DNA from 4 places in the Nitrospira marina genome. Region 3 is predicted to be linked to each of the others. Evidence: riboswitches for the same ligand, from Rfam matches in the RefSeq annotation. Region 3 holds a riboswitch; each other region holds the start of a gene.

Region 1 (8,048 bases), 3.0 Mb from region 3:
CATTTCTCACCCTTCCATCAACACAGGGCTCCTGCCTTCTCTGGTTTTGCTTTCGTTTCTAGGGGACTAGGCCTTCCTGTAATAGGTTCGGCCTGTAAAGCCAAATCGCATCCTTAAAAAAAAGAACATGGCTGAATGGATGGAAGAGGTTCCGTTTCAGTTTCATGCGGATTGTGGCCTCACACCACACGACACTGGTTTGGGGAAATTTGTCCGTCTGCGTACTCTAAGGAGTGAGGCAAACTGCCTCACTTCCATGATTGAAAACTGAAAACAGTAGAAAAACCCCACTTTAACATTGGCACGTAATTTGGAATAACCTTCGGAGACAGGGTAAGAGCCGAGTCTATATCACCAACCAAGGAGACAGTTCTGATGGAAATATTAAGGCAAAAGATGCAATTGAGAGTCTGGATCATCCTTGCCACGGTTTCTTTCGCCTGTGCCTCGGCTTGGGCGGGCAGTGCCGGAGATCTTCAACCACGAGTCCCATCCGATCGTATGGAGCAGGCCCTTTCCTTTACGAATCCCTTCACCCTCACCGAGGAATTTATTGCGAGCGGTAAAACACTCTATGAAGGCAAGGGCTGGTGTGCCTTTTGCCATGGATGGGAGGGGACGGGGGCACCGACCGCGGGTCGAACCTTTCCTCCTGATATCAAAATGCCAACCAATTTTGCGGATGCGGCCTGGCAGGCAGCCAGAAGTGATGGGGAGCTGTTCTGGATTCTGATTCATGGGAGTCATGGAACCGATATGGTGGCGTACATGCCGCAGTATATTACGGACAAGGAGGCCTGGCAGATCATCGCCTATCTCCGTACTTTCAGAGGAACATAATGGTTGCCATCTATGTTCCTAAGAACACACGCAGTGGTGTGAAAGGAGTTCATCTCTAATTTTTATATATTCTCATAGAGGAGGGACATCATGCGGGAACAACAATTCAGAACAAGTCAGATGGTCGGGTTTGCGGCTCTTATGTTGTCGGTAGTCGGGGGATGTAGTCATTACGGAGACCACGAAATATCCAAGACGGCCAAGGCGACCATTCAAGGATGCACGGATCCGGCCATTACGGGAACCGCCACTCTCAAAGAATTTGAATCTGAAGAAGGCATCAAAAAACTCTATGTCCAGATGGAGGTCAAGGGATTAAAGGATGGGAAGCATGCGGTTCATATTCATGAGGTTGCCAGTTGTCAGCCGTGTGGGGCTGCGAAAGGTCATCATGATCCCGGGCCCTTTGGCAAGTCCACACCTGACGCGCCGGACTTCAATCATCCCTTCCACATGGGGGATTTGGTCAATATCACGGTAGTCAACGGGGTAGGGAAACTGCATGCAGTAACCACCCGGGTTGCGTTATCGGATGGCCGGTTAAGCGTGTTTGATGAAGATGGCAGTTCATTCATCATCCACACCAATGAAGATCTCTATTGCGATCAGGATAGCGAACTCAATCCTGGATGTGCCGGTGGGGCTCGTGATGCCTGTGGAATTATTGAGCCGGTAACCTCGATGTAAGTAGAACGTCTTTGGCGTGACGCCTAGTTCAAGGAAATGAAGTGGTCATATCCCATAATGTGGCTGCAAGCATTCAATGAAGGGAATACACAAGGAGGAGTGATGAGACAGATATTTCAGTGGGCAAGTGGACTTATCTTGGCGCTGGCGGTGGGTGGATCGCCGCTGTTGGCACAACAACACGGGCATCAGCAGATGATGATGCCCCGCGTCCCTGCAGACAAGCTGGATGAAGCCCGAGCCTTGCAGAGCCCGTTGCCGTCCTCCCCGGAAATCGTCGAAAAAGGCCAGGCAATCTATGAGGGCAAGGGCACGTGCGTCAATTGTCATGGGGTGAGTGGACGCGGCGATGGCCCAGGGGCTTCGACTCTCAACCCGCCGCCTCGGGTGTTCCGGTCACATGGGTTTTGGAGACATCGGTCTGAAGGAGAGATTTTTTGGGTGATTAAATACGGATCACCGGGAACCGGGATGATTCCCTTTGGTGGGATGTTATCGGATGAAGAGATTTGGACCGTGATGCAATATGAGGAAAGTTTTTCCGGAGGATCACATGGGGGAGGGAGAGGTCCTCAGGGAGGCGGACGGCACCAGGGCCGGGGCATGATGATGAATCGCTAATAGACAGAAAGTGTATGCCGTCACACAACCATAACAGGGCTACTTTGACAAAAGAGGAACTGGGTTTCGAAAACACCATGAGGCCATGCAGCGTGAGCAGGGTGCCACCTTCCCGGCCGGAATACCATGAGTTGGCGATGGCCCATCATCAGGCTGCGGAAGCGCTGGGCGCAGTGATCCCGACCAAAGACCTCAAGCAGATCCTCCCTCATCTCGAGCAGACCATCCATGCTTGCGTGAAATGCCATTAAGTCTTTCATTTGCAGGATTAATGCAAATTTGTGCAATAATTATTGTTTCTCTTCCTGGTAACGACTAGAATTCTTACCTGAATTTGTCATGCCTGCTGGGTATAGCAGGTATCTTTTCACAACCATCCCAGAAGTGACCCGACTTCATGACGAATACTCATTACGGTTATGCCATTCTGGCCAGTTTCCTCGCGGCCGGAGTCACCACCTCAGGCCTTTATGTCATTCGTCGGTTTGGAACATGGGGACAATACAATGCCACGTATTTTTCCTGTTTCGCAGCAGGTGTGCTGATTTCGGTAGCCTTTCTCCATATCATTCCTCATGCCTTCCACATGAACGACCAGGCGCCCGTGTATTTGCTGGCGGGCTATTTGGCCTTTCATTTAATCAACCGGTTCATTCATGCCTATGTCTGCGATAGCACTCCCGACACAGCCATTGGACTGATTCCTTTGCTCGGTATCGGCCTGCATTCGACATTGGATGGAGTCGTGTATGCCATCACGTTTAGCGTCAGCGTCTTAACCGGAACGTTAGCGGGGATTGGTATGGTCTTGCATGAGTTTCCTGAAGGGATCGTCACCTATGTGCTTTTACTTCGTAGCGGGTTCAGTCCAAAAAAGTCATGGCTGTTGGCCTTTCTGGCTGCGGCTCTGACCACACCGATTGGAACATTGTTGGCCATCCCCATAATCCATCAGATCAATGAGACCGTCCTGGGCGCGATGTTGGCGGTTTCAGCCGGGGCGTTTGTGTATGTGGGAGCCACGCATCTTCTGCCCTTAGCCGAGCGGGAAGATCGTCCCTACAGTCTGGCAGCCATGGGCGGCGGTGTTGTGGTCGCCCTCGGTATTATCCTTACTCACGGCTAATTCCAGAAAAACCAACTAATTTTTATAGTTGCTAACCGAGGGGGTGACACATTGGTCCGAACACGGTCAAAGGAGAATCGCAGCCGTGGAAAAAATTCAAAGCATGATTTGCAATTGAAAAACTTCAATTGGGTGTGAGAAATGGAGATACCTATGAACCCACAAAGACCTTTCTAACGACTAACCCTAGCCATGCCCATAGGTTCATTCTCAATCTTACCCACGTGACAACCGTATTCAGGAAAACGCCGGATCAGGTCCTTCTTGGGCTAGGGGACTCTAGCACCACTAGAGTTCCTCGCATGATGGGATGAAATAAACAGTGGTAGGGATAATAACCTGGAGGTAAATGCTTGACCGTGAAGGTTCGATTGGGTCCAATAGGTCCGGAATCAAAGTCACATTGTCCACCGCTTTTACACCCATCGTGGGTAATGGAATGAATATCGGCCGTTGGATTTTCCCAAGAAATAAGGGTGCCAGCGGCAAGTTCAACAAATTTTGGGGAATAATACGGGGAGAAAGTGTTCAGGGTAATCCGAAATGTAGGAGTCGCCGCTGACGTAAAAGGCACAATCAAAGCAATGCCCATCATTAAAAAAATGACCGTTCCTCCAATATGTAATGGCTTAAACACACAAGACATTTTTCCCACAATCATTTTTCTGTTGCTCCCATACGTTGTTGCCGGAATTTATAGTTCGCCTTCTCGTTGTTTTCGTCCTTGATTACTCTAGATCATCTCAGAGACCAAAGCTTAGACCTCACGATTCATTATACACCCGGAAAGCACAGCGATGGGAGAGGGCTACGAGTCTCTTTTATCTGCCTGCCCCTCACGAGAAAGAGTTCACTATAATTTTTTTAGACGTGCACATCCACAAAAACACCCGTTGAGCCCAGTTTGGCATTAAGGTCTTTTGCCGTTTGGGCCGCTACAGCAAGTAGGTTATCGACAAGTCCCTTTTTATTGGATGATGAACGGCCAAATAGGAGATCATTAGCCAACGACGGATTTCGTTCTAGCTTGGACACCAGAAACTCTCTGGAGAATCCAGACAACGACAACTCAAGCACGTGTTTGGCGCCTTTTCCAAAGTTGAAATTAATCCCGGCCTGACTTTTAAAACGTGGTCCTTCCGAATGAAAGGAATCGGAGACCGCGGTTTTAAGATTTGATTGAATATTGGCGAAGGATGGTCCAAGTACTTTTTTATCTTTTTGAATTTGAAAAATGGTGTTGATGGAATTGGCGACCTTTTGAAGGGTGTCCGCAATTTCTTTGGCTTGAAAAGGGGAAAGCCCTTGTCGGGATTTAATGAAAGCTGTGGTTCCCACGGTTGGATCATAGGTATCTTCAGAAATGCCAACCGCGGCAAAAAACCCTGTGCCGTTGCTGTTGACCTCCAGGGATTGGTTCGGGGAAGTGAGGATGATCCGCTGCCCAGATGCATTCAATGTAGCGGTGACGCCTGCGGCAGAGGTGGTGATCCTGGTCAGCACATCCTCTAAAGAATCTGAAAGCACATCGATTGAAATCGCGACACCATTGAGTAAGATCGACCCTGTTTGCACCGAGGAAAACTGGGAGAGGGTCCCTAACGGTTTTTCTTCGTCCGGTATTTCATCTTGTCCCTGAACCGAGGAAGATCCGGTGAGTTTGGTTGCAGCCAGAAATCCCGACGTATCACTTCCCAGCGCAATGGTCGGGGAGGCTCCTAGGGTGTTGTGAGTCAGGACGACCGTCTCGTTGTCACTGTCAAACGTGGCCGTTACTCCGGCGGCCGACTGATTGATCCGGGTTAGCACCATGTTGATGGTGTCGTCGGCAAAAACATCAATGGTCGTCCCGTTCACCTGAAATGAGCCGGCAGAGACCCCAAACCCTTCTTCCAGGTTGGGATTGTCGTTTCTCGTTCCATTAAAAGGTTTGTCGGGGTTAACCGCACTTCCCACCGAATTCGAGACGGCTACCGTAAATGTATCATTTTGAGTGAGGGATCCTGATCCCAGGCTCAGCACCAGCCCATTTTGCAACGTGTAGGGATCATCGGGTTGGTAGAGAGTCAGGCTAATGGTTTCCACCAACTGCGCTTGGCTATTGCGTACCTCAAGGCCTAGGACGGGAGAAACTCCTACAATGCCCCCATTGGTGACCTGAAACGTTAAAGTATCGTTGCCATTATCGCCATCATAAACACCACTGAGAGTAGCCGTACTGGTTGAACTTCCGGTAAATGTGGGGCCAAAGGGAGAAAAAGAGGTCGGGGTGGTATTCACTTCTTCCGTCGATTGGCGGATTGTTGCGGTGGCAGGCGTGGATCCCAACCCCAGGTCGGCGGAAGAACTTGTGGTGGCTGCCTGCGCTTGTTCGCCGCCTACTCGTGCCCGGTGGAATAACGGAAAGGGATTCTTAAAGGAGTTTAAAGCTTTTTTCAAAGAGAGAACGTGTTGTCGAAGTAAGCGAAGTTCGTCCTCGGTTTCGGTCGCAGCGACAGAGGGAGGTGGCGCTTGTGAAATGGCATGCGTTCGAATAGACGCATGCGCCAAAGAAATAGGAGAAAACCCAGTTGCGAAAATATCATTGCTGACTTGCACGAACCGCTCCCTTTAATAATCGTGCTCCACCGGCCGAATGTCCCGGGTGAATGAGAAGACAACCGTGAATATTCCTTGGCGCAAAGCCCTGGATTCATTTGAGAAAGCCAAAAGGACAGGATGGCTCGACAGGCGGGCCAAGAACGCTGACTACGGGCAGAAGAAAAGAAATATGGCAGATTCTACCATGCGTTTTCTCGAACCTTTCGGCAATCCCGCTGCCATAAGGCATTTCGCCCCTTAGGCCGGTAACTTTGTACCCTCATCTTTTCAGACGAGGTTGCCTATGTAAATTTTCTGGTACCTTTATCGGCATGATTTAAAAACCCTTTCCAAATCATCACAGATCCTAATTCAAGTTCGTTTAAGTCAAGGTTAGGCTAAGGATTCGCCAGAAAGTTCGGTATACACTTGGTGGAGGTTTTTGCATTTTTTTTACCGAATTTCTCAGTTGTCGGTGCGGAGAAATCTATTAAGATGAAAGGTCTGACTCGCGGCGAAACTGGAAAAAGCGCCTCGCCAGTCCTTTACTGTCCAAGTTATGAAACGATTTTCAACAGTAGCTGGTAATGTCATTACAAACTGATAAAGATGGTCAAACTAAGAAAGTAGATAGGAGGTAGGTATGGATCGTACCAGTAACGGAATGTTGAAAAGGTGGCATGGTAAACTTGGTGGGGACAGCGTCAATTTCAGCGTGGGCACTTTTATGGTCATAGCTCGGCACGATGCGGGATACAGTTCCTTCAACACCTCCAAATAATCCGCTTATGACCCACGAAAGGGATCACATCCGAATGCCTCTTCGGATCGGACATCGGGGTGCGGCGGGCCATGCACCTGAGAATACGCTGGCTGCTCTGGAGCTCGCAATCAAATTTGGTGTCGATATGGTCGAGTTTGATGTCCGGCGATCGGCAGATGGAGCCCTGGCGCTCCTTCATGATGATTCGGTTGACCGGATGACAAACGGGGAGGGAAAAATTGAGGAATTATCGCTAAGCGTACTTCGGGAATTGGAGGTGGGAGGGGTCGAGAGGGTTCCTCTCCTTGAAGAAGCTCTCGCCTGTCTCAGTGGAAGGGCCGGTGCCATGATTGAGCTGAAGGTGAGGGGAATCGCCGCGGATGTTTGTGCGAAAGTGGAGGCGACCGACTTTCATGGGACAGTGATTTATGCCTCGTTTTTTCATGAAGAACTGTTGACCGTGAGGAGATTGATGGAAAATGCTTTCACGTTGGCGCTAATCGAGGTCGCGCCCATACATTCCACGGCCTTTTCTATCGAAGCTCAAGCAACTCATGCTGGATTGGCGTTGAATATTGTGACGCCTGGGCTTGTGCAGGCGCTTCAGGCGAAAGATATCAAAGTGTTTGTCTATACGATTGACGAGCCTGATGATATTGCACGGATGAAGCGACTGGGGGTCGATGGAATTATTTCTAACTTCCCCGAACGGATCTAGCCGGTCTTGCGCTCAAAAGCCTTTTCAGAAAAACCCTGTTTCTCCTAGTTTGGCACCAAAAAATCGTAGTGACCGATCAAGCCATCTGATATCTCTCCCGATGCGTCCGGTGCATAGTCCACGATGACCCTCTCTAAATCGATTGTTGTGAGTCCCGCATCCAGAATGACCACATCCATTGGCAGTAATTTCTGGTTCAGTTCATTGTTGGGGATTTGGTCGCCCCGGAAATAGAGCTGTGTGACCAGTTTTGGATGCTCTGGAGGGAACAGTTGAAAGTGCAGGTGGGAAGGGCGGTACAGTCCGGCTTCCAGGTCAATGGGGTAAAAGCCGGGAACAATGGTTTTGAACCAATAGTCTCCCTGCTCATTGGTGACCGCTCGTCCCCAGTATTGAAAATACGCATCGTAGTTCCGGTGAATGATCTTTCCGGTCGTGGGATGGGGAAATTTCAACATACTGTCATCCTTTTTGTGGTTGTATCGGCCGGAGGCTGAGGCACTCCACATGATGATCACAGTGCGAGGTATCGCCTTTCCGGTTTTTGCGCTCAGGACTTTTCCTCTCAGATAAATGACCTGTCCCTTGGCTTTTCCCCTGCGACCTTTGACAAACGTGAGATCCTGATCGTTCGCCTGACTTATGGGAATGCCGATCCCGTGGTTTTCGCGAATGGCATCTATTGGGTCTCCCTCGTCGGGGAAAAATGGTCC
Region 2 (8,048 bases), 3.2 Mb from region 3:
ATGCCCGATACACGGCCTTGCGATTATGGATCTGCCCATCTCGAAAGCGTAACAAAGCCCACAGGCGACGATACCCGTACGTCAGATACGCCTGAATGAGTGGCTCCAGCTGAGCGACTCATTTCTCAGAGAGCGTCGCGCGAGCTCGCTTCCCGTTGGTCAGCCGATGCCGGGCCGATTGGCTGACTTGGAGAAGACGACAGGCGGTTCGTTCCAAGATGTCCGTACTCGCGGCGCTCTCGCGTCGGACATCTCCCGCCTTACAGGGTATGGTGTCAAGGCCTCCAGTCACACGTCATTCTCGACCACTAACTCTCCGATCTTTTGTTTCAGTTTTTTGATCTGCTCTTCTTACAGTGCCTCTTCGTCCTTGGGGCGACGACGCCAGCCATTTTCCGCGGCACGAAGGAACTGCTCCTGCCAGTCTCCTACGTCCCTGCCCGTCAGGTCATGCTGCCTGGCGGCTTCCGCCATCGAGGTTTCCCCTTTCAGGATCCGCAAGACAAGGACAGCTCGTCGCTTTGCTGTCCACCGTTCAATTGGTTCTTCCTGGACTATGCATGAATAATCAGGAGTTCATCTTCCGTCAAATGATTCAATTCTTCTTGATTTCGGCAGAGAGCCCCCGCCAGGCACAGGAAACCTTCATCATTGAAGTATTGATTGAACCAACATATTTCGCAGCAGGCGGGTATTTCTCAAAACGCTAAAGACCAGCCGATCCGGTTTTCTTATCTAAACTCCACGTCATTTTCATTTCCAGCATCTTCCCAATTATAGAAAAGAGTTAATATCGTCAAACTTTAACTGGCAGATTCACTCGGTTTTCAATTCACAGAGGGCCCAATGACATCAATATTTTTTCGAATGATAAGGATGTAAATATCAAATGAAAGAATTCAAATTTTTCATAATGTCTATGATCCTTCTATTCGATTACTTTAGTTTATCGTGTTTGCCGTAATACGGTAATGCCCAATGGCATCGCCATCTTCGCTAAAGTTTTTCTTTACTTCTCCGAAATGTCCGGCAGACCGTTTAGAGGTGCGGAAAAAAAGAAGGGAAACAGACATTGATCATTCATAGTTAAAACAATCCTCTTCCCGAAAAGGCACACCTACTGTGAAGTAGGGCCGCAATGCCAGGAGTCAGGTAGTAACGCCTGATTGTCCGGCTACCGAAGGAAGATCTAATCCATAGGGGGAGGAGAAAATGCGGACTTCGGTCCAAACACGACAAGGAGTAGAGTATGATCCGACCAACCACCACCTTGGGTTTTGTAATCGCGCATACGGCACACCTTATGCTTCTCCTCTTCGGCTTGTCTGTTAGCCCCGCGTATTCGGCCTCCTCTGTCCAACTGACCTGGAATGCAAATACCGAATCGGATTTAGCAGGATATAAAATTTACAAACGGACGTTACCTTCTCAAGGTTTTGGACAACCCATATTTTCAGGATTTCCCAATAATCCATCCTCCCCCTCCACAACCGTTTCCGGGCTCAGTGGGGGCACAACCTATGGATTTATTGCAACAGCATTTGATACAGCAGGAAATGAAAGTACCCCGTCCACAGAAGCAACAATTACTCTACCCACAAATACCCCGCCCCCAGATACGACCGCCCCGACGGTCACGCTGACGGCCCCCAGTGCGGGCACCGTTTCCGGTACGGTGACGGTCACCGCCAGCGCCAGCGATAATGTCGGCGTGACCGGCGTCCAATTCCGGCTCCAGGGCGCCAATCTCGGCACCGAAGATACGACCAATCCTTACAGCACCAGCTGGAATACTACCACCGTTCCAAATGGCTCCTATACTCTCACGGCGATCGCCCGCGATGCGGCGGGCAATACAAAAACCGCCGCCTCCGTCACGGTCACCGTGAACAATACCAGCCCACCACCGCCTTCCGGTTCGTCCCTCTTCGTCAATTTTCAACCGTCCAGCTCATCCGTCCCCAGTGGCTATCAAAAAGATGACGGCAGTGTCTACACCAGCAGCCGTGGCTACGGCTGGACCACCTTCGTCAACACCCGCGAGCGGGATGCCCACACCGATCAACGGCTCGACACATTCATTCATTTTGACTCCGGCACCAGTGTGACCTGGAAATACGATCTCCCAAATGGCGACTATCTCGTTTCGCTAGCCAGCGGCGATCCCAGTTATGAGCAAGGCCCACATCATATTACGATCGAAGGCATCACGGCCATTAACAACCAGACGACTGCCAGTAATCAATTCATTACCATCACGAACCATCCCATCACCGTCTCGGATGGGCAATTGAGTCTGCAATTGACTCGGACTTCTTCTACACATACCATCCTGAATTATGTGATGATCACCCCGGCGTCACCCGATACCACGCCCCCGACGGTCACGTTGACGGCCCCCAATGCGGGCACCGTCTCCGGCACGGTGACGGTCACCGCCAGCGCCAGCGATAATGTCGGCGTGACCGGCGTCCAATTCCGGCTCCAGGGCGCCAACCTAGGCGCCGAAGATACGACCAATCCCTATAGCACCAGCTGGAATACCACCACCGTGCCGAATGGCTCCTATACTCTCACGGCGATCGCCCGCGATGCGGCGGGCAATACAAAAACCGCCGCCTCCGTCACGGTCACGGTGAGCAATACCAGCACACCGCCCGCAGATACGACCGCCCCGACGGTCACGTTGACGGCCCCCAGTGCGGGCACCGTCTCCGGCACGGTGACGGTCACCGCCAGCGCCAGCGATAATGTCGGCGTGACCGGCGTCCAATTCCGGCTCCAGGGCGCCAATCTTGGTGCTGAAGATATGACCAATCCTTACAGCACCAGCTGGGATACTACCACCGTCCGAGATGGCTCCTACGCTCTCACGGCGATCGCCCGCGATGCCGCGGGCAATACGAAAACCGCCGCCTCCGTCACGGTCATCGTGAGCAATACCAGCACACCACCCTCACCCCAACATCACGATCTGAATGGGGACGGTAAGGCCGACCTGGTCTGGCGGAATACAAAAACCGGGCACGTGGCTGGGTGGCTGCTCAATGGCACAAGCGTTGCCGACTCGGGCTTTCTGGGCCAGTTAACTATGGAATGGGCCCTGAAGGGAGTGGGGGATCTAAATGGAGACGGCAAAGCGGATGTCGTCTGGCATAATAGCACGAGCGGCGCGGTGGCAGTGTGGTTGATGGACGGCGTGAACATAGCCTCCACAGGCTTTCCCGGCTCCGCATCGACGGATTGGGACATTCACGGAGTCGGGGATCTAAACGGTGACGGCAAGGCAGACCTTATTTGGCGCCACACGAATGGCAGCACCGCGGTATGGTTGATGAATGGGACGGCGCCTCCCTCCTCCACCGGCTCACTGGGCGGTGTGGCCTTAACCTGGCAGATCGCGGGAGTGGGGGATGTGAATGCGGATGACCACGCGGATATCATCTGGCGCAATGAAACGAGCGGGGCGGTGGCCGTGTGGTTGATGGACGGAGTGAGCATAGCCTCCACAGGCTTTCCCGGCACCGCGTCGACGCTTTGGAACATTCACGGAGTCGGGGATCTAAACGGTGACGGCAAAACAGATCTTATTTGGCGGCACACAAATGGCAGCACCGCCGTATGGTTGATGAATGGAACGGCACCTCCCTCCTCCACCGGCTCACTGAGCGGTGTAGCCTTAACGTGGCAGATTGTGCAAGTAAACGATGTAAATGCGGACGGGCAGGCGGATATCATCTGGCGCAATAAAACGAGCGGCGCGGTGGCCGTGTGGTTGATGGACGGCCTGACCAGGAGTTCCGTAGGCTTTTACGGTGCTGCTTCCCCTGACTGGGAAATTCGGTAGACACGGAGGTTAAAAACACAAGAAGGCCGAACTGGGATGGTCTCATGGGCCATCCCGCCAGGCTGTTAGTAGAAAGCCCCTGCCGGGAATAATCATTCGTGCCGCTCCCTCGCGCAGAACACGAATACCCAACATACCCCTTGGTCCTAATATAGCTTCCAATGATACGCAAAAACACATTCGACAACTAGTCCGGCATTGGCCTTACCGCCATCATAGTTTGATGGGAGGTGGCTCCCAGAATTCCTCGGAAGGTCTCGGCACAATCGACTACACTTTGTTTGTGAACTAAATAGCGTATAGATTAATTTTGACAGACAAAGTTAAGGTTTTATCAGGATACCACACCATTTCCTCATAGCCACAGAGTATCCTACAGAAGGCGTGGCACTTCGAACTTGAACCCACCTCTTTCTTGCTGCCAGATGGTTTCCGAGGCTATTCTAAATTGGGCACTAGTTGGACTGTTTTGTTTTGACCTGTAAAATGATTTCAAAAGTTTTTCTTGAGATGAAATATTGAGTGTTTAGCGATTTTGCGATTTCATCTTTTGATATAGAAATCCAACGACTTCACATTGTTTTCTCCATCCCGGGCGACCTATCATTATATTGGTTCGTCCAGGGTACAGAAGTTTCGTTGGACATATGGCAAATTTATGGCAAGTACGATATCAATCAGTCAAGCGTGCAACAAAAATGAGGCCAATGGCAGGCCATTAAACCTGGGAAAAATTTTGACGAGGGAAAGTCCCCTGTCGATGCGCCCTTCAATTCACGAACAGGAGGTCAATCAAACAGTATGGCTAAACTGATCGAGCAACCCACAAGAATTAAACCTGCAGGGAATAAACCCAAACTCATCGATGAATTTATCGGACGGGTCAATAGCGGCACAGACCAGATCAGCATTGCGCGAATGCAAAGTCCTTCCGGATGGGAAGAGCCCGGCCAGACACCGGAATTCGATGAATATACGCTCGTCCTGTCCGGTCAATTACGGGTGGAAACCAAAGAAGGGGTGATTGAGGTGAATGCCGGTCAGGCGGTCATCGCCTATCGCAATGAATGGGTCCGATACAGCACCCCTGGCCCTGAGGGAGCTGAGTATATCGCGGTGTGTACCCAGGCCTTTTCCCCGGAGACCGTGCATCGCGATCCCTCGTGAATCTTTGCCGATTCACACCGGCTCGGTTTCATTAAGTCGACGCATCAGAAGGAGTTGGACTGGATAATCCCAAATCCAATAATGCAAGAGCAAAAGGGGACGCGTTACTCCATAATGTGGATTGGGAAGTGCCACCACTCGCCATGTGCAGAAGGGACAGTTTGGTGAATAAGGGATTGATCGAAAACTCACCCCCTCTGAAACAACACAAGCCCTAGACACAAAATGGAAATGTCGAGACCGATTAATGTCTATGCCTATGGCCTCTGCCATATCGGAAATTAAATGACAGGCCTGGCTGTCCCCAATATCCCGAACCAAACCCATAATATTGTGAAGCGGTCCAGGGAGGCTGAAGATAGATTCCGAATGGCCGCAACGGCGCATAGGCATAGGGGGGGACATAGGGAGGCCGTGAGTATCGTGGAGCTTTTTTATAAACCCGAGCGTCACGAGAGGCGAACGATTCCTGACGGTCCACCTTCTTTTTGAGGTCTTGCACAGTCCTCTCCTGGGCATTGAGTTGTGCTTCTATCCTGGCAATGCGATTTTGTTGAAGCTCCAGCAACACATGCATACATCGAGTTTGAGCCTCACCGGAGTATTCGGAGCATTCCCAGGGAACATTGGGTGCTTGAGCGATGACGTGCGAACCACTCATCACCACCCACAACCCGATTCCCCACATGCAGACGGATGGGACCCACCCTCTTGATCGAAAAGACCTTGTCAGTCGTTGTAAAATCAATGGATGCATGATTCCCCTCCTCTGTGAAGATACAATGTTATTGTATCATGGCATTCCAAAATCCGACAACGGACAACCTCCCAGTCCTAATCTATGTGATCCCTCATATTCGTTGACAGGATGGGCAGAAATTCGTAGCCTTTCCCACACACCACATGCTCACATTTCTTTCAACTTATAGCTAATAGAAAAGGTTCAGGCGCACCAGTCTTCCGAGAGAGCAAGAAATTTTCCATGGGACGCACCCCACACTTACCGGCTCAAGAACCCATCCGTTGTGGATGGGTGGGAACGAAACCCCACTTCATTTCCTATCATGATGAAGAATGGGGAATTCCTGTCCACACAGACCACCGCCATTTTGAAATGCTGACATTGGAAGGTGCGCAGGCGGGGCTGTCCTGGTCGACGATCCTGTTACGCCGGGAAGGGTACCGCCGGGCGTTTGCCGGATTCGATCCCTTGAAAGTGGCCAAATTTGATAACAGAAAAAAGACGGCACTCCTTCAAGATACCGGGATCATCCGAAATCGCCTTAAAATTGAATCCGCCATTACCAATGCCCGAGCCTTCCTGAAGGTGCAGGAGGAGTTCGGCACCTTTGATCACTATATATGGGAATTTGTCGGGGGGGCACCCAAGCTGAATTATTGGAACACCATGTCTCAAGTCCCGGCCACAACCCCTGAAAGCGATGCTCTTTCTAAAGATCTCAAGAAGCGTGGTTTTAAATTTGTGGGGAGTACCGTGATCTACGCTCACATGCAAGCGGCCGGATTGGTCAATGACCATACAACGGATTGCTTTCGACATCCCTCAAAACATTCGGCGCAGACGAATTTTCAAGGAACGGGCCATTCCCGAGCAGCAGCCCCCTCGACCATCAGGATCAAACGAGTATACGACGCCCCTGCCCCAGATGACGGATGTCGGATTCTCATTGATCGGCTGTGGCCACGTGGACTTTCAAAAGAAGCGGCTCACGTCAATCTGTGGCAAAAAGATCTTGCCCCGTCAACAAGACTGCGTAGCTGGTTCCGGCATGACCCGGCCCGCTGGCAAGAATTTCAGACACGGTATTTCATTGAGCTTGATCAGAATATCAACGCCGTTGAGGACCTTTGGCGACGAGTCCGATATAGCCCGGTAACTATTCTTTTTGGGGCCAAGAACGAGAAATTCAATAATGCGGTCGCCCTGAAAGCCTATCTCTCCCGTCACTTTAGATGAGGGGCTTGTATCCTTCCATGGCTTTTGAACCAAACCACATGAAGGCGGTTCCTCAGAAGGATCTCACAGGATACGGAGTCGACTGTGTGGCCGGTTTAGTCAACGTCTCTTACCAAGAAGTTAAACCCGTGGCAATGCCATGGGGCATGACGTCGGAGATACGCGTCTCTGGTCCAACACGGCCTTCGTTCAAATATTGTTAAACCATTGTGAGATTCAATCCCTGCCGGGAGAATCCCCCTTTCGATCCTGGCAGGCTTTTCCTTCACTCGCCCTTCTCCCATAAGAAATCTTTTAGCAAGTTTGCCTTCTTGTATTGAATGCATGTTCCTTGCGAATAATAAAAAAAATCGTTACTATTTCGCATTATTTAAATTATTCTTAATTCCCATTCATCCTGCCTTATTTTTATCATGTCGAGAGATGTCATAAGTTCGATCCCATTGCTCATGGAAAGGAGCATTAAGATCGAGGGTTTGCCAATGTACCGGCAAATTCAACCTTCTTCTCAAAAATCGGCTTGATAGAACAATCATTTTTCTCAGGTGCGCATTCGTCATTTCCTTAAGTCATCATTAACCAAAGGTCGAAGGATGGTGGTGTTCATCTTTTGACCAAAACGAGTCCTGCGTGAGGACTCCACATTATGGCCCTGTGGTGCGCCGAGCATGAACCGTTTCGTCCAGTTTCTGCGCCATAAACTACCTCCAGTGATGATGTTCGGAGGGTTCAGGCTGCCATCAGATCCAGCTCCGGCAGTCCGGATAAGGCGATCCCCTGAAATCAATTTCCCCCGTGCATCGAATCATCCCGGGCTTCCTGTTATGACTCATTCATTGTATGGACCAATGGAAAAAGCGAGTCAATAACATGTCATTTAAATCTCTGACCATGGGGATTCCCACCGTCACAGCCGGAATGCCACAGCCACATCTTCAGAAGGCTCTCATTGTGGGACTGGCATTGGGGATCTTCGTGGCGGATTGCCTGACCCCGCTAGGGGTCGGAATGGGTAGTCTGTACATTCTGGTTGTCGTGGCCACTTTCCCCCTCAAC
Region 3 (8,048 bases):
CTTCTAGATTGTGATGCATTGCCTTTAGAATTCCATTTTAGAACCATCGAAAAAAAGGGACATTGGCTGCCTCATCCCACTCCCCAAAATGCCCGTGAACTGGCGGAAGAAAAAATGAGTCGTCCGACCCCAGCAACGAGGATCATGTCAGACAAGCTCACACGGTATGTGCCGGCTATTAAAGGTCAAGAGAACAAAAAGAAGTCTACTACCCTTTCAAAACAAGACTATAAAGTATATGCCAGAAAGGGGTGGGTTGGTATGAAGGGAGGATTATGGCTTTCCCCATAACTCTTCCAAACGCTGCGAACGTCCACAATTCCATTTATAAAATTTGTACCGGACGGGATTCCTTTTATAAAAATCCTGATGATAGTCTTCGGCAGAGAAGAAGACCGAAAACGGAATAATCTCGGTCACGATTGGTTGCGGAAATGATTTGGAACTCTCCACTGCCAGCTTGGATTCCTCGATTAACATTTGTTGCTTTTCGTCATGGTAGAAGATCGCGGTTCGATATTGATTGCCATGATCACAGAACTGGGCATTCGGCGTCGTAGGGTCAACATTATGCCAAAACACCTCCAACAGACGTTGATACGTAACCTTGGTGGGATCGTAGGTCACTTCAACGGCTTCAGCATGCCCAGTTCCTCCGGCCGACACTTGCTCATATGTTGGATTGGACAGGTGTCCTCCCGTATACCCGGAGACTACAGATACCACCCCATCAACTTTTTCATACACCTCTTCCATGCACCAGAAGCAGCCTCCGGCAAATATGGCTTTACCATATTGAGTCTTTTCTGTTGCAAGACTCTCTTGAGACAAGGCCGTCATTCCCCCTATCAACAGTGCCGCCAACCCTATATTGAATAAAAAATACTGAATTCGTTTCATCAAATACCTCCATTTTATCACCCATTCGTTTAAGAACCCACGGGCTTTGAGGAGTTAAAAATATATATCTTCCCATCAAAATGAGCATACTCGTTAGTCTCAAGAACCTGAATATCATTACGGGAACCGATCCTTTCGGAATTACGAGGCTTTTCATAATCCCAAACTTCTCGCCAAACTCCCACACTTGATGAGATGAAAAGTAGCAAAAATATGTATTCACTACTTCCCCCATCCATTTTTGGGGTCATAACGTTTTGAACATGCAGCGGTCGTTCACGCATTAAAATACCTTTAGGCTAACCACATCTCTGATGCCAATTCCTCTCCTGTATTTCTAATCTATCGAATTCTCGTCACAACGACACCAAGAAATTGACCCTATCGAATGGTCTGCCCGTTAGGATTATACAAATCCATTAGTTTTTAAAGAGCCGGCTGCGCAGATTGTCCAATGACAAAAAAATGAATGGCCATAGTCGTCATTATATCGTTTTGGGCATCCTTTGTGACTTTTGGATACAGATTTTCGATTATTTCAGGATTTGCAAAGGCGGGATAGGCGCCTGATTCAGCGATTTTTTGGGGTGTCCGTTACCTGCCTCCAATTTATATCGTTTCTGTATCACCACAATTCCTTTGTGGTTATAAAAGCACAGAGAACCTGTGTCTGGAATCCCGCAGATTCACTCAGGTTTCCCGCACATGGGAAAATTTTTCCAACTCCAGAATTGTTGCAATCTGAAATAATAGCAATGAGATCAACTCTTTAATTTTTTTCTGACAAATATCAACAATTTTGGAGGAAATTTCTGCCCATTTTGCCCTACGGCATCTGGGTTGCTTACCGATAAAGAGAGGAGAAAAAAACATAAAGAAGGGGGCAGGTGATGGTGCGGACTGTTCTCTGGTTGGTTTTGGGAAGCCTACTTCTCCCATTTGCAAGCGGCTCGGCCTTTTCTGCGGATACGATCCCGCACATTGATCGGCTAGGGCTGCGAACCGACGCACATTCTAAAGCATGTGGTTCTCCAAACTATTCCTCCTTAGGACGTTCCTCGCCGTTCTTCTCCCCGAGCACGCCCTGTACTGTATCGAAGGAGGAATATGCTCTCACTCGTTTCAACTTTAACCAAAAACGTGAACCGTTCAATCTTCAGAACGCTCGAGATATGCCCTCGCTGGTGAGCCAGGGTGGTAGCAGTTTGTATGAAGCTTCAAATGACATTCCTCTTTTTCATGAAGCCCTGTCCGCTGGAGTCCAGATGGTGTATCGGGATCCCTCTGTCACGGATAATTCCGCAACGCCGTTGACCAACCGCATGGGAGCTCAAATCGTCCTTAAAGGGACCACAGCCAGTATGAAGTATCAGGCTCATTATGGCTTCTCCGGGCAAGAAACCGGGAACAATTCATTTACGACACCCAATGATCGGGTAGGAGGAAAACTGGCATGGGAATGGAATCTTCCGTTCGTCACTCCCCAAATTGAGCTCAGCCGATTCACTAGTAATGTGGAGGGAGATCTGTCTCGTTCTCAAACCGTCGCTAACCAACAAAAATTTTCTTTGCTCTTGTCCGCTCCCAATTGGCCCAGCCTATCCCTTGGGTATGCCAGGCAGCAGAAAGACATTTTCACTCGTCCTGAGGGGCCTCTCTCCAATGCCATTAACACGGAAACCGTTTCCGCGAACATGTCGTTTCTCCACGGGGCGGGGAAGGGGGATTGGTCCTCTTATTATAAAACGTCTCAAAGTGAATATGGAGAGAATGGGTCAGAGGAGGAATTTGGATCAAAATTGGGTGGCACCTTGAATCTCTTAGAACCGGTAGATCTCACGCCCCAGTGGGGGTTTACCCGGCGAGTTAAATCCCGAGAGACTATGGTAAACGATCGCTTCTTTGCCAGGCTTGGCTCAAATTTCCGAGTTTCCCCAACTTCGACGTTTAATCCCGGAGTTGAATTCGCCAGGGACCTGAATCGATTTGATGCGCTTCGTACTGACACGCTTGCGGCTAAACTCGGGTACGCCTATCTTGCTATGGATGATTCCCTGCACGTTTCGATTCTTGGACAATATATTCTCAAACAACGCTCTAATACCTCCGCCGATCCTCAAATCTACGACGTCTCCCTGTTATTCAAAAAAGACGTGCGTGACTACTTGCATCTGAACCATCGCCAGCAAACCCTCAGCCTCAAAATCGCACACAACCAGCCAATGAACGCCTCTTCTTCTCAAACACAATCCAACCAGACATCTGCCATGTTGCTCGTGAGCATCATTCCCTGAGTACATAGAGTCTCCCCTTTTCCTCACAAACAAATTTCCCCATGACTTTCCAGGGGTGTAGGCACAACGTATTTTACACCCAACCCAGAATCAAAAAATGGAGTGTTCAAAATGGTACGTCCTACAGGACTACTCCTGATTGAACAAGCTGAGAATACTGAGGAGGAGGTGAGCAGATCTAGGTGACCAGAACACTTTTTTCCGAAATTTAAGACTTCTCTAAAAGAATACCTCATTCAAGAAGGGGAGAGCAGGCAAAGGAAAAATGGGGTATACCCAGAGCACAACGACCCCGTACTCCAGGTTAGAATGTCGGCATGGCATGTGCAGAAAGCAGGTCCTGCCGTTAGCCATACGAATCTTCCAACAGGGAAGGTCAGCACTAGTTATATGAACCATTCCTGAATATACCGAACTCACTGCTAAATACGCTTGCGTAATAATTCTGTCCTTTCTCCTTATAAATTGAGAGGAGCCTGTCCTGCCAATAAGTATCAAGACGGTGGGGAGAGCTCTTGGTTCGACTTTATGGGCCCAGGGAAAGAAGCATTTCTTGTTGCATATATTTCGGTACGGGTTGAATGCTCATAGGAGGATACGCGGTCGGAGGAATGATTTTCATCCCGCGCTCACTACTTCCCGCCGGAGTTATCGGCATGTTTCGACTACTGGCTGGGGAAATTGGCATGGAAGCTCCGGGTGCAGGTGGACGAATCTCCATAGGAACATTCCTTATGGCGAACACCTGTCCACCGGACCTTTTTTTTCCATGATATTGCCGTTCAGATCTGGACACATTTTTATTCATCTGATTTTCACGCTCCTTATCTAACCTATGGCCTGCTAACTCGTTTTTTGGGACTGCACTGGCCTTTTGCCCGGAAGGTTCCCGTCCCCGGCCTTTCCCCTTCTTATCTGATAGGAATACTTCTGGTGAAACCTTAGCCATCACATGGAGTGTGGTGATTTTTCCAGCCGCATTCAATGTAAAGGCATAGTCCCACTGAACCAGGATCTTCGAGAGTGCCCTATGCAAAGGTTCATTCTGTAACCTCACCGAAATGACTTTCTCCAATTCTGCATCCGGTGCCACATAGTCAAGGCCCAATTGTTCTTGCAACTGACCAAGGACTGTGCGCAGAGATACCTGGTGCAACTGACCAGTCAATCGTCCGGAATCGACATGAAGCGGAATCTGTCGATTAGAGGCCAACGCCATATCCGGCAGGCCGCATAGACTGATGCCCAGGAGCACCCCGCCACACACCATGAAGAAGAGGCGTCCGTTCCCTAGCTGTCGTTGAATCTGACATCTCATCGTTCACCCCTGCATGTAACCCAGACCAATCACTTTTTGAAATCTGAGGCAACTGGTGATGTTTTTCTCACTCATCTTATTTTTGAATTTCCCAGTTCACCGGGGTACTGCCCGGAAACCCCACCGAACCGATTTTCAAACCATCCATCAGCCATACGGCCACTTTGCCATTTGTCCGATTTTGTAAGATAACATCTTCCTTACCATCTCCATCCGCATCATTCACCTGCCTAATTTCCCATTCGAGAGGTATACCTCCTATAAAACCTGACAAGGGTGTCCTCGCCCCGTCCATCAGCCACACCGACACCATTCCACTTTTTTTATTGCGCCAGATCACATCCCCTTTACCGTCCCCATTGACATCTCCAAGTAGTTGAATTTCCCAATCCAGCGAAGTGCTTGCGGGAAATCCCACCGAGGTAATGGTCAACCCATTCATTAACCAGACCGCCACTGTGCCATTCGTCCGATTCTGCCAAACCAGGTCGGCCGTCCCATCGCCATTGATATCACCCACTTGCTCTATTTCCCACACTGTTGGAGTGCCCCCAAGAAAGCCGACAGAGTGAATCGACAGCCCATCCATAAACCATACAGTCACCATTCCACTATCCGGATTGCGCCAGATCACATCCGCTTTGCCATCCCCATTGATATCACCGATCCCCTTAACCACCCATTCGGCTGAAACACCACCCAGAAAGCCGAACGATTGTATTGTCCCCTCCTTCATTAGCCAAATACCCACCACTCCACTTATGGTGTTCTGCCAAAGGATGTCGCCTTCACCATCTCCATTGATATCTCCCATCTGCTTAATCTTCCATTCCGTAGAAGTACTTCCCGGAAAACCGACTGACGTAATGGTCAGCCCATTCATCCGCCAAACAGCGACTTCACCGCTGCTCGCATTGCGCCAAAGCACATTAGTAGTTGGAGGCGAGATATCGGGAGCGGGGCCCTTCGCTGGTTGAACGATGACGGAATACATACTGCCACTCCCCCCACCGGCATTACCCCCGAGAGTGATCGTCCCGGCGGGGAAAGCCCGAGCATAGAGGCGGAAGGTCGTATCCGAGGTCACCAGATTCTTGCCCGTATCGGTAAAGCTGCTCAACCACGACGGTTTTGGCGTGAGCCGCACGTCATAAGCTACCGAGACGGACACCGGTTGATTCACCGTAAAGCGGAGGAAAGCCGCTGCCGTGGCCGCTTTATCATTATTAGCCGTTTGGATATAGGCCGCGCCCTGCACACTCGTAGGGACCGTGGTAAAGGTATAGGCGCGGTCGCGATACACCGTCCCCCCGGCTTGGAGGCCGACGGCGGACACCAGGTACGTGGCTCCACTGGCAACGGTCAGATTCGAAATACTGAGCGAGGAGGACGGCGGCGGACTAGAAGAACCGGAAGAGGGGGAGGACGGTGCGATATATTTTTTCACCTCGGGGGAGGGAAGACTTTCATTGCCCGAGGCATCGAAAGCCGTAATCGTAAAATAGTGCGTTTTGTCCGTGGGTAAGTTGGTATATTGATGGGTCGTGATCTTCCCGACCGTCGTGGGAACCCCATAAACCCCGGGATTGGTTCCTCGATAGATCCGATATCCCGCTAAATTGGCCTCTTGATTGGCGGTCCATTGGAGGGTGGCCGAATCACTGGTCGCGGCTTGTGCCCCCTGCGGGAGAAAAAGGAGGCAACTGCCAAGGATACACCACGCTAGACACCTTTTTAGACGACTCGCCGCACGACCATCGGACATGGGATACCTCCTTCGCACACATACAGAGGCCCCATTCCCGCACATCTCTCTTTCTTCGGTAACCCGGCTATCAGAAATTCTGACCCGTGGCTTTGCGTCCCCACTTCACAATGGGTTTGCCTTTATCGGAAAGAGGCCACTAGTTTACGTTGTGTTATGCCATCTTCTTTCGAATGATCCAAACTCGCTTTTGAGTGAGGAGACACGTGACCAATTACTTCACGGGCTTTTATCGGTGGATCCCCAAAAGCCTTTAGGCATCAACCAGGCAGGGAAGGTTAGAGAATTCTTCTGGCACTTGCCGCCTAATCATGTCGTTCTTGACCGGCACGGTTGTCGGGTCTTCTTCACCATCCTTGAGACGTGCGCAAGGCATGAAGACCCAAACCTTGCTTGACGAAACCCTTTTGTTTGGAACACGAAAAGACCCGTTCGCGACGCATTCCTTCAGCGAAAGCTCAGCCGGCATCGCATCCCCTTCACAGGACCCACCCGGGTTTCAAATTTTGGATCATGGCCTTCGGCGTCGGATAAGTGCGGAAAACCAGTGGAAAAAGCTCAATTTAAGGATCGAATTCTTCCAACACAACATCATTGGACCAGAGGTTGGACGATGACGGAATACATGCTGCCGCTCTTCCCGCTGGCATTGCCCCCGAGAGTGATCGTTCCGGCCGGAAAGGCCCGAACAAAGAGGTGGAGGGTCGTATCCGAGGTCACCAGATTCTTGCCTGTATCGGTAAAGCTGCTCAGCCACGACGGTTTCGGAGTCAGCCGCACGTCATAGGCCACCGTGACGGACACCGGTTGATTCACCGTAAAGCGGAGGAAGGCCGCCGTCGTGGCCGCTTTATCATTATTGGCCGTTTGGATATAAGCCGCGCCCTGCACATTCGTAGGGACCGTGGTAAATGTGTAGGCGCGGTCGCGATACACCGTCCCTCCGACGCGAAGGCTCGCTGCGGACACGCCATACGCTGCCCCACTAGCGACGGTCAGGTTGGTAATAGCTAATGGGCCCGTGGTCGGATTGGTAACAGTGGTGGTAACCGGGGCTGAGGGTTGAACGATGACAGAATACATGCTGCCGCTCTTCCCGCTGGCATTGCCCCCGAGAGTGATCGTTCCGGCCGGAAAGGCCCGAACAAAGAGGTGGAGGGTCGTATCCGAGGTCACCAGATTCTTGCCTGTATCGGTAAAGCTGCTCAACCACGACGGTTTTGGCGTGAGCCGCACGTCATAGGCCACCGTGACGGACACCGGTTGATTCACCGTAAAGCGGAGGAAGGCCGCCGTCGTGGCCGCTTTATCATTATTGGCCGTTTGGATATAAGCCGCGCCCTGCACATTCGTAGGGACCGTGGTAAATGTGTAGGCGCGGTCGCGATACACCGTCCCTCCGACGCGAAGGCTCGCTGCGGACACGCCATACGCTGCCCCACTAGCGACGGTCAGGTTGGTAATAGCTAATGGGCCCGTGGTCGGATTGGTAACAGTGGTGGTAACCGGGGCTGAGGGTTGAACGATGACGGAATACATGCTGCCGCTCTTCCCGCTGGCATTGCCCCCGAGAGTGATCGTTCCGGCCGGAAAGGCCCGAACAAAGAGGTGGAGGGTCGTATCCGAGGTCACCAGATTCTTGCCTGTATCGGTAAAGCTGCTCAGCCACGACGGTTTCGGAGTCAGCCGCACGTCATAGGCCACCGTGACGGACACCGGTTGATTCACCGTAAAGCGGAGGAAGGCCGCCGTCGTGGCCGCTTTATCATTA
Region 4 (8,048 bases), 910 kb from region 3:
TTGCAAATGTGGCGAGCCCGAATCTTCATTTTGTCGGTGTCAATCTTCAAGGCGGCTCCGGGGCCCTGACGGCCGGGCGAACAGATACTCATGTTCAGATGTACGCTCCAAACCCGGTTCAATTAGGTTCATCGGTGTCTCACTTCACGAACACGATTCAGCCTGATCAACTTATGGAGCCCGGTATAGCTTCCGGAAGGGCCATTCATGATCTCGGGTTAGCTCAACCTCTGTTGCAAGATTTAGGATGGATATTTGAAGCTGGCGTGAGTTTCCCAACTCGGAATGATGTCAACGGGGACGAGAAGGCAGACCTCGTCTGGCGCAACACAAGTACGTGGGCTGTTGCGATTTGGTTGATGAACGGTTCTACGATTGCTTCCTCCGGTTCATTGGGCGTGGTGTCGTCGAAGTGGCAGGTTGCCGGTACTGGAGATGTCAATGAGGATGGGAAAGCAGATGTTATCTGGCGTCGCAGCGATACAGGAACGGTAGCGGTGTGGCTGATGAATGGTCTCACTGTCACGTCGGTGGGTTTTCCGGGTAGTGTCTCTATGGATTGGCAAATCGCGAGTGTGGGTGATGTCAACGGCGACGGGATGGCGGACCTCGTTTGGCGAAACACGAGTAGTGGGGAAGTGACGATTTGGTTAATGAGCGGCTCCACGATTGCCTCTTCCGGTCACTTGGGTGCGGTGCCGTTGGAGTGGCAAATAGCGGGAACGGGAGATATGAACGCCGATGGAAAAGCGGATCTTATATGGCGGAATACCCTTACCGGCGTAGTGGAAGTGTGGCTAATGCAAGGGCTCACGGTCCTGTCAATAGGTTTCACCGGAGGGGTCTCCACGGATTGGCAGATTGCAGGGGTGGGGGATGTGAATGATGATGGGATGGGGGACTTGGTTTGGCGTAAAACGAGTAACGGGGAAGTTGCAATTTGGTTGATGAATGGGGTGACTCTCAGTTCGCCGGGGTTTTTTGGCGAGGTGCCTCAGGGGTGGGAGATTGCCAGCACCAGTGATGTCAATGGGGATGGGCGCGCAGATATAATTTGGCGTAACAGGCAGACGGGTACGGTGGCGGTGTGGATGATGAATGGGCTCACTGTCATGTCGATTGGCTTTCCGGGCAGTACCTCAATCAATTGGGAAATCCAACATTAGGCAAGGTTTAAAAAGAAATCTACAACCTTGTGTTCTACCCAACATTCAGGAATGTGTCTAAATGGTTGTCTTCTAATGCAAGCGAGGTGAAGTGCGAAACGCATGTGAGCGCATTTGCCGGGCGTCTAAGAGATGGTTGGGGATTAAGAGCACCGGTCGTTGTCTTAGTTGTCACGCTGATGCTGGAATTTCCTTTTTTTTCTAATGGGAAGTTATTGTGCACCGCTTTTAAGAGGTGAAATAAATTCGAGCAGTTTGAAATTAGTCCAATTAGGAAGGCATGATCTGGTGATGACAAACCTTTTCCCTTATATGTGAGCATGGATATGCTGACGGCCAATATGAAATGGTGGTGGGCAGCTATGCTTGCGGGCAGCATCTTGCTTGCGGTACCTGGGCATTCCGAGATTGGGGCCATCATAGGCGATGTGGTTGGGCATTTTTTTTCTGCCCTGATCTTAGCCATCGTGCCGATTCTGGGGTATCGTCTGTTTTATGAACGGATTGGTGAAAAAGAAATCACATATATCTTTGGTGCCGCCTGGATCTATCTTGTGTTTTCGCAATTGGTTGGATGGTAAGAACCTACCTTACATAGCACTGAGTTTAGTTATTCACCAGGTTTTAAAGCATTATCTGCATTCCCCCTCAACAAAAAAAAGAGGAATACAGGGCGTTTGAAACTCACCGATGCGGTAGATTGCGAGTCCCCTCCGGTTAAATACTTGATGGCACTTCTGATCACAATGATGCGTTAGCAGTGATCCCCTGCCCTCTCTTTGAGAGCGTTTATCTCGCCCGCAAACTTGATTTTGATTAAATCACGGGGGAGAACATAAACAGACCTGTTGATTTTAGTCATCGTAACGCACGTGTTGGCCTCCTGAGCAGAGAAATTGGGTTACTTTACGGATTCCTTAGGGACCGACTCATGTGAGGTCGATTTTCCTGACAAGGCGGCTTTGAGAAATTGCCCAGGTTTCCTGTGCTTCAGGTGAAGGTTCATCAGATTAGAGGTTCGTTAATACATTGCGTCTGTTTAAGCAAAAGATTGATTCATGATCCATGGGATCCATTTTTCTACAATTATCTTTGTTTTAATGTAAATAAGGTTTGGCAGTCTTCCTGGATTCTTGAGAAATTGGAATTTCTCTTTCCCACGATTCAAGGATCTGACAAAGATTCCGATGAAGCATCCAGACCTAAAAACGGTTGTATCCTGAAAAAAACAAACCATCTGAAAGGGTGGGACGCAAAGCTATGGGCCTACGTCTCGGATTTTGAGATAGGGTTGCCAGGTTGCCAGGCAAGCCACAGAGTCTCCTTGATTATGAGCGGAGTGGCTTCGCTCGGCATGACTCACATGCATAAAGGAGATCTCGTATGTCACACGATCAAGGTTTCTCTCAAATTACCTACCCCCATACCCATTCCTTTCGATCCGTATTTAGGTCATTATGGACCATTGTTCTTTTTCTCTGTCTTTTTTCCTCCAATGCACTGGCGGGAGAAGTCACCCTAGCCTGGAATCCTCCTTCCGCAGAATATGGTGGATTCATTGTCGCCTACGGGACTTCAAGCGGCACTTATTCGGAGACTCAAGATGTCGGAGCTCAGGCCATTTATACGGTGACAAGCCTGACTCCCGGTCAAACCTATTATTTTGCGGTAAAAGCTTACGACCGGGCTCGTAAAATTGAAAGCCCGTTTTCAAATCAGGTGAGTGTTACCTTGCCTATCGTTAATGCGCGTCCTGCTCCTCCAAAGGATGTAAAGGTTTATTGAGATTCGTTTTCTGGGAAAAATAGTTACAAATAGATTGTATTTGGATGGGTTGCATCAACGGAAATGTCGTAAGCCGTTTTCACCCGGGATTTATGAAGCGGGCTCCGTGATAATGAAGTCTCCCTACCTCTAAGGACATTTGCAGAACGAGGATGTTCTGCAAATGTCCTGTTTATAAAGAATTCTTCTCCGGCGTTCGTTAAATAATGGATATGAGGACAGGGTCGATGACCTGAAGTCTCATTTCTCAAGTCCCACTCCGTCGAGATTTTAGTAACTGACCTCAAGAAATTTACATGAAGTCCTGTATTATCCCTGTACCTAACACTGAAGTCTTCCGGTAGAGTTTTATTTGTTTTCCCCACCTTGATCGACTTTATCTTGTAATTTTGGTATTCATCCCCATCTAGAAAAACAGTTTACGAAAAAAACCTTATACTTCACTTATACTGAAGCCAGAAGGACTGTTTCTTGTGCGGGTTCCTATGGTAGGGTCCATCCCTCATCAGGGAACTCATCTTGCAATTGACTTAACAGACTGATGAGGGCACCATATCTAAGAGTTGGTCATGCCCAAAACTATAGAGTATTCTTCTGACTCCACCCCCCCGCACTTCCATCGAATTGAAAATAATAAGGTAGATGTAATGATTAATTTCGTATGGCGAAAAATAAGAGCGGTGCGTCTTTCCCCATTTGCCACAATGCGTGAGCGGAAACGGCCATTTGCTGTTATTCTGAGTGTTCTCGTTGTCTGTGAGGTATTTTCCCCGGTCGGGGGACAGGCTCAATCTTTTTCTGATATGGGACTATTTTATTTTACCGGGTCTCATCGGCCTATTCAGAATCGGGGGGGGCTTTTTCGTGAATATATGACGGGAAATGGTTTAGGGGATGGTATCAAAGCCGGTCCGGTCCTACTCCGCCCGTTTGTAGGCGTATCGGAAGTGTATACCGACAATGTGTTTAAGAGAGACACAAATACGAAAAGTGACTTTCTTACGACCATCGCGCCTGGAATTCAGGCGTTCATGCCGTTTGGCGGAGGTAAGCATTCTGTCCTTCTTGACTATCGTGCTGCCCAATTTCTCTACGCAAAATTTACTGAAAATAATGCCCTGGCCCAAGATGCTCTTGGCCACGTCAGCTTGAATTATCCTGGTGGTCTAGCAATAGATTTGCAGGGAGGCCATTTAGAAGGGTTTGACCCAAGAGGATCGGAAGTGGATACCCAACAAAGGGATATTACCAAATGGAATATGAATCAGTTTTTAGGCCAGATTGAATTTACGGGACAAAAGGCTGGTATTCGTCTTCGCACGAATTTTGACGATTTAAATTACACCAACAATGGGCAGGCTGCCCCGCGTGACCGGAGCCGGGCTGGTGCCAATCTGAGTGTGTTTGTAAGGGTAACTCCCTCAACCCGGGCTCTTCTTGGCGTTCGAGTAGTGAACAATGATTATAATACTAATAAGCAGCAGAATAGTTTCGGTTACGGGGCGTTTACAGGCTTCAGCATGGCACCTACCCGCCAGTTTTCCGGAGAATTCAATATTGGGTACCAGGTTTTAAATTTTGACCACGCGCCTATTTCTGAAGAATCAACTCGTGGTCAAAACCTCCTTGCAAAGGGCTTAAGCCTAGGATCGGAGCAGCAGACTTTCTGGTACATGCGAGGAAATTTGGCCTGGAACCCCACGTCCCGGTTGAGTTTTAATATCCGTCCCTTTTCGAATATTAATCAGTCAGCGGTTCAGGGTACCTCCACCTTTAAACGAATAGGCGTTGACGTTTATGGGAGACAGTCGTTTACGGAACGTCTGGCCCTCAGAGGAAATTTTTACTATGCCAACGATAACTTTAATACGAATAGAACTGATGATCAATTTCGATTCCGAATTGGACCGGAATACCGTACGGTCAAATGGCTGGGTTTTCGCTTAGATTATATTTTCGAGAAGAGAAGCTCAAACATAAATAATTTTGAATTCAACAGTAATACGATCATGCTTTCGATCCAAGGAATAATCTAGTAAGACGGAATGCACTTTTGATTGATTCATTTATTTCTCTCGAGATTGTTTTCTTGACCTTCGCCATTTTTGGGACTAACATTTTTGTGAGTTATTGAGATCGCCCCGTGGCGGTAGTCCTCCTATCCCCTTTTAACAACATGGGGTGAAGTTTTCGGTGAGGATTTTTAATCCAGAAATCCCTTATTTTTTCCGTATGTTCCCGATAGTGAGATCTTTTTTGTTGTGGCAAGAAAGCACCAATGGCTAAGAGACGGTATGGAAAATATTCGTTGGTGGGATAAGTCCATGTTTTTCCGTGTGCACTGCTAGATAAGGAGACTCACAATGAGGCCCAAACAAGGAATGCCTAGATGGATAAGAGGATTGGTGCTAATGGTCTTCTTAATATTTGGGGCACTTGTGGGACAGGGGATGGCATTATCCCCCGAAGTCCCAATCCAAGTTGAAGGTGATCGGCTAACAGGTCATCTCTCACAGGTGACCTTACGAACGGTGCTGGAGCAATTGCAGAAGCAGTTGGGTATAAAATATGAGGCCCCTGTCGAAGAACTGAATAGAGTCATTTCGGTCGATCTTCAGCAAGACAAAATACTTCCGGCCTTGGCCAAAATTCTGGCGCAGTGGGATTATGCGTTTACGGTCAATGCCGCGGGACACCTGCAATATCTCTATGTAACCCCAAAAGCTCCACCAAGAGAAGCCGTTTCTGAGACGAGGAACCCAACAGATACTGGGTCATCTGATGTATTGGGTGAATCGGGTTTGAATTCAGACCGGCAACTGGATCCTGGTCAAGAAGAGGTGGATACCCGTTCATTCCTGTCTCATGAAGGAGAGCCTGGTGATAATTTTGCTCCAGCCTCCTCATCCTTCTCATCTCCAGGAGAAAGCCCTGGCTTACGAGCTCCGGTGGTGGGTGTTCCCATGGATATTCAGCCGGTGCCCGCTGGAACCACAATGCCCATGGTGCCGCCAAGTAGTGCTAGTGGGATGCAGGTAACGCCGCCGGCCAACTCACCGGACATGCCAATCATTCCAGCCACAGCCTATCCACCGATGGAAATTGAGCCGGTGCCCAGCTACCTGCAGGAGGAGATGCTTCGGAATATGCAACCGTAACCGGAAAGTTTAGCTCCAAATAAGAATTTGTTTTTATGGCTGGTTGCGTGTTGGTCTGAGCATGGACGAGGATGAATTTAGGATTCAGAGGTTGGCGCTCCATCTCTTTTTTGCCAAAAGTTGATGGCATGGTGTTGGTTTTGATATAAATTCTCTTTGCCGTATTTGGCCTTTTCCCCCCTCGGTCGTAACTGGAATCTTCCCGAAGCTTGAGTAGGCCATTTCTTTCTAACGCATACCCCAAAATTTATTTTTTAGAAATTTTTTCACTTCCTGGTCGCCCGCCCCTTTGATTTCATTGGTTTATTTACTGGCATTGAGAAACTAAGTGGATGGTTCGAGTCGAAGTCTTATGAGTCAGAATCTCATGAAGGGAGATTAGCGGTGAAAAAAACGGGTTTGCCTGAGGGATAATTAGCATTTGAATTCAAACTCGGTCACTCTTCCCAGTGCATAGACAAAGACCATCTTGGCTAAAATCGATAATTATACATGAATAATACGTACAATCCTTTTTCCCCATTGATCTGTGCCTGGCAGCACAGAACCTTGATAGCTCGCCTTGCCAAGCGAGAGATCGATGCTCGTTATCGAGGGTCGATGCTTGGGGTGATCTGGGCCTTTGTCGTCCCCATGCTGATGCTAGGGGTATATACGTTTGTCTTTTCGGTCGTCTTTCGAATTCGATGGGAGGTGCCCACGGAGGAAAACGGCGCCTTTGCTCTGTTATTATTTTCCGGGTTGATTATTTTTAATCTGTTTTCGGAATGTGTCACGCGTGCTCCTGGTCTTATGCTCGAAAATGTGTCGTATATCAAAAAGGTAGTGTTTCCTCTGGAGATAATGCCTTGGGTATCGATATTGGTGGCACTTTTTAATGCTGCCGTCAGTCTTCTGATTTTGTTGATATTTTACCTCATAGTCCATGGTTTTCCACCCCTAACGGTGTTGCTGTTGCCGGTGGTACTTTTTCCGTTTGTCCTCTTGATTGTAGGATTAGGTTGGTTTCTGGCTTCCATGGGGGTGTTTCTGCGTGATGTCCAGCCGTTGGTAGGCGTGATGACCACGATGATGATGTTTCTCAGTCCTATTTTTTACCCCCTCTCGGCTATTCCTGAAGCCTATCGAGGATTCATTCAGCTCAATCCGTTGACACCTGTCCTGAATGCGTCGAAATCGGTCATATTTTTGGGGCAAATGCCGGAATGGGTAGACTGGCTCCTGTATACGGTTGTTTTTTGGGTGGTCGGTTGGTTGGGCTTTGTATGGTTCCAAATAACGCGAAAAGGATTTGCAGATGTCGTCTAAGAGCCTCTTTAAGAAACCCTCAATCTTCTCGCGGGAAAAGAAGAGGGGAGAGGAAGCTCAACCCACCTATCGCGGGTCGCAAGAATACAAGACGGTGGGGGTAAGTGGGCAATTCGTGCAAGAGGCCAATGACGTCGCCATCCGCGTTCAAAATCTCTGCAAGTGCTACCAGATTTATGATCAACCACAGGATCGATTGAAGCAGTGGATATATCCACGATTGCAAAGATTTGTCGGTAGGCCAGCCAAACAATATTTCTGTGGATTCTGGGCGCTCAAGGAAGTCTCGTTCGAGGTAAAAAGGGGGGAAACCGTTGGCATTATCGGTCGCAACGGCAGTGGAAAATCTACGCTTCTGCAAATGATCTGCGGAACGCTCACCCCAACCAGTGGCAGCATTTTCACCTATGGCCGGATCGCGGCCCTGCTGGAATTGGGTTCGGGCTTCAATGCTGAGTTTACCGGGCGCGAAAACGTTTATATGAATGCCGCAGTGCTTGGACTGAGCAGAGCAGAAACCGATGCGCGTATCGATGACATCATTGCATTTGCCGATATTGGCGACTTCATCGAACAACCGGTAAAAATGTACTCAAGCGGGATGATGGTTCGGCTGGCTTTTGCTGTTCAA

The links. A riboswitch is a leader RNA that binds a small molecule or an ion and turns the genes downstream of it on or off. The one in region 3 is predicted to bind cyclic di-GMP.
Region 1: linked by a shared signal. The riboswitch ahead of LX98_RS05315 (hypothetical protein) and the one ahead of LX98_RS18535 (FG-GAP-like repeat-containing protein) in region 3 are both predicted to bind cyclic di-GMP.
Region 2: linked by a shared signal. The riboswitch ahead of LX98_RS04525 (Ig-like domain-containing protein) and the one ahead of LX98_RS18535 (FG-GAP-like repeat-containing protein) in region 3 are both predicted to bind cyclic di-GMP.
Region 4: linked by a shared signal. The riboswitch ahead of LX98_RS14450 (fibronectin type III domain-containing protein) and the one ahead of LX98_RS18535 (FG-GAP-like repeat-containing protein) in region 3 are both predicted to bind cyclic di-GMP.

Annotation. Positions count from the first base shown of each region.
Region 1 covers NZ_JCANTH010000001.1:1,281,231-1,289,278, forward strand. The annotation lists gene LX98_RS05285 (c-type cytochrome) at 376-840, shown strand; gene LX98_RS05290 (superoxide dismutase family protein) at 931-1,527, shown strand; gene LX98_RS05295 (c-type cytochrome) at 1,630-2,148, shown strand; gene LX98_RS05300 (hypothetical protein) at 2,241-2,399, shown strand; gene LX98_RS05305 (ZIP family metal transporter) at 2,546-3,274, shown strand; gene LX98_RS05310 (cupredoxin domain-containing protein) at 3,528-3,935, opposite strand; gene LX98_RS05315 (hypothetical protein) at 4,139-5,872, opposite strand; cyclic di-GMP riboswitch class I at 6,078-6,167, opposite strand; gene LX98_RS05320 (glycerophosphodiester phosphodiesterase family protein) at 6,670-7,335, shown strand; gene LX98_RS05325 (dioxygenase family protein) at 7,380-8,048, opposite strand, start outside.
Region 2 covers NZ_JCANTH010000001.1:1,083,724-1,091,771, reverse strand. The annotation lists gene LX98_RS04540 (IS3 family transposase) at 1-85, opposite strand, end outside; gene LX98_RS04535 (hypothetical protein) at 119-292, opposite strand; gene LX98_RS04530 (hypothetical protein) at 561-710, shown strand; cyclic di-GMP riboswitch class I at 1,101-1,182, shown strand; gene LX98_RS04525 (Ig-like domain-containing protein) at 1,250-3,847, shown strand; gene LX98_RS04520 (cupin domain-containing protein) at 4,649-5,014, shown strand; gene LX98_RS04515 (hypothetical protein) at 5,259-5,771, opposite strand; partial or broken gene LX98_RS04510 (DNA-3-methyladenine glycosylase I) at 5,997-6,575, shown strand; gene LX98_RS04505 (DUF488 family protein, N3 subclade) at 6,645-6,992, shown strand; gene LX98_RS04500 (ATP-binding protein) at 7,863-8,048, shown strand, end outside.
Region 3 covers NZ_JCANTH010000001.1:4,289,442-4,297,489, forward strand. The annotation lists gene msrA (peptide-methionine (S)-S-oxide reductase MsrA) at 274-900, opposite strand; gene LX98_RS18525 (hypothetical protein) at 1,791-3,194, shown strand; gene LX98_RS18530 (hypothetical protein) at 3,721-4,512, opposite strand; gene LX98_RS18535 (FG-GAP-like repeat-containing protein) at 4,589-6,277, opposite strand; cyclic di-GMP riboswitch class I at 6,332-6,408, opposite strand; gene LX98_RS18540 (Ig-like domain-containing protein) at 6,869-8,048, opposite strand, start outside.
Region 4 covers NZ_JCANTH010000001.1:3,383,534-3,391,581, reverse strand. The annotation lists gene LX98_RS14460 (FG-GAP-like repeat-containing protein) at 1-1,166, shown strand, start outside; gene LX98_RS14455 (hypothetical protein) at 1,493-1,747, shown strand; cyclic di-GMP riboswitch class I at 2,384-2,473, shown strand; gene LX98_RS14450 (fibronectin type III domain-containing protein) at 2,550-2,951, shown strand; gene LX98_RS14445 (outer membrane beta-barrel protein) at 3,599-4,987, shown strand; gene LX98_RS14440 (hypothetical protein) at 5,363-6,109, shown strand; gene LX98_RS14435 (ABC transporter permease) at 6,602-7,417, shown strand; gene LX98_RS14430 (Wzt carbohydrate-binding domain-containing protein) at 7,407-8,048, shown strand, end outside.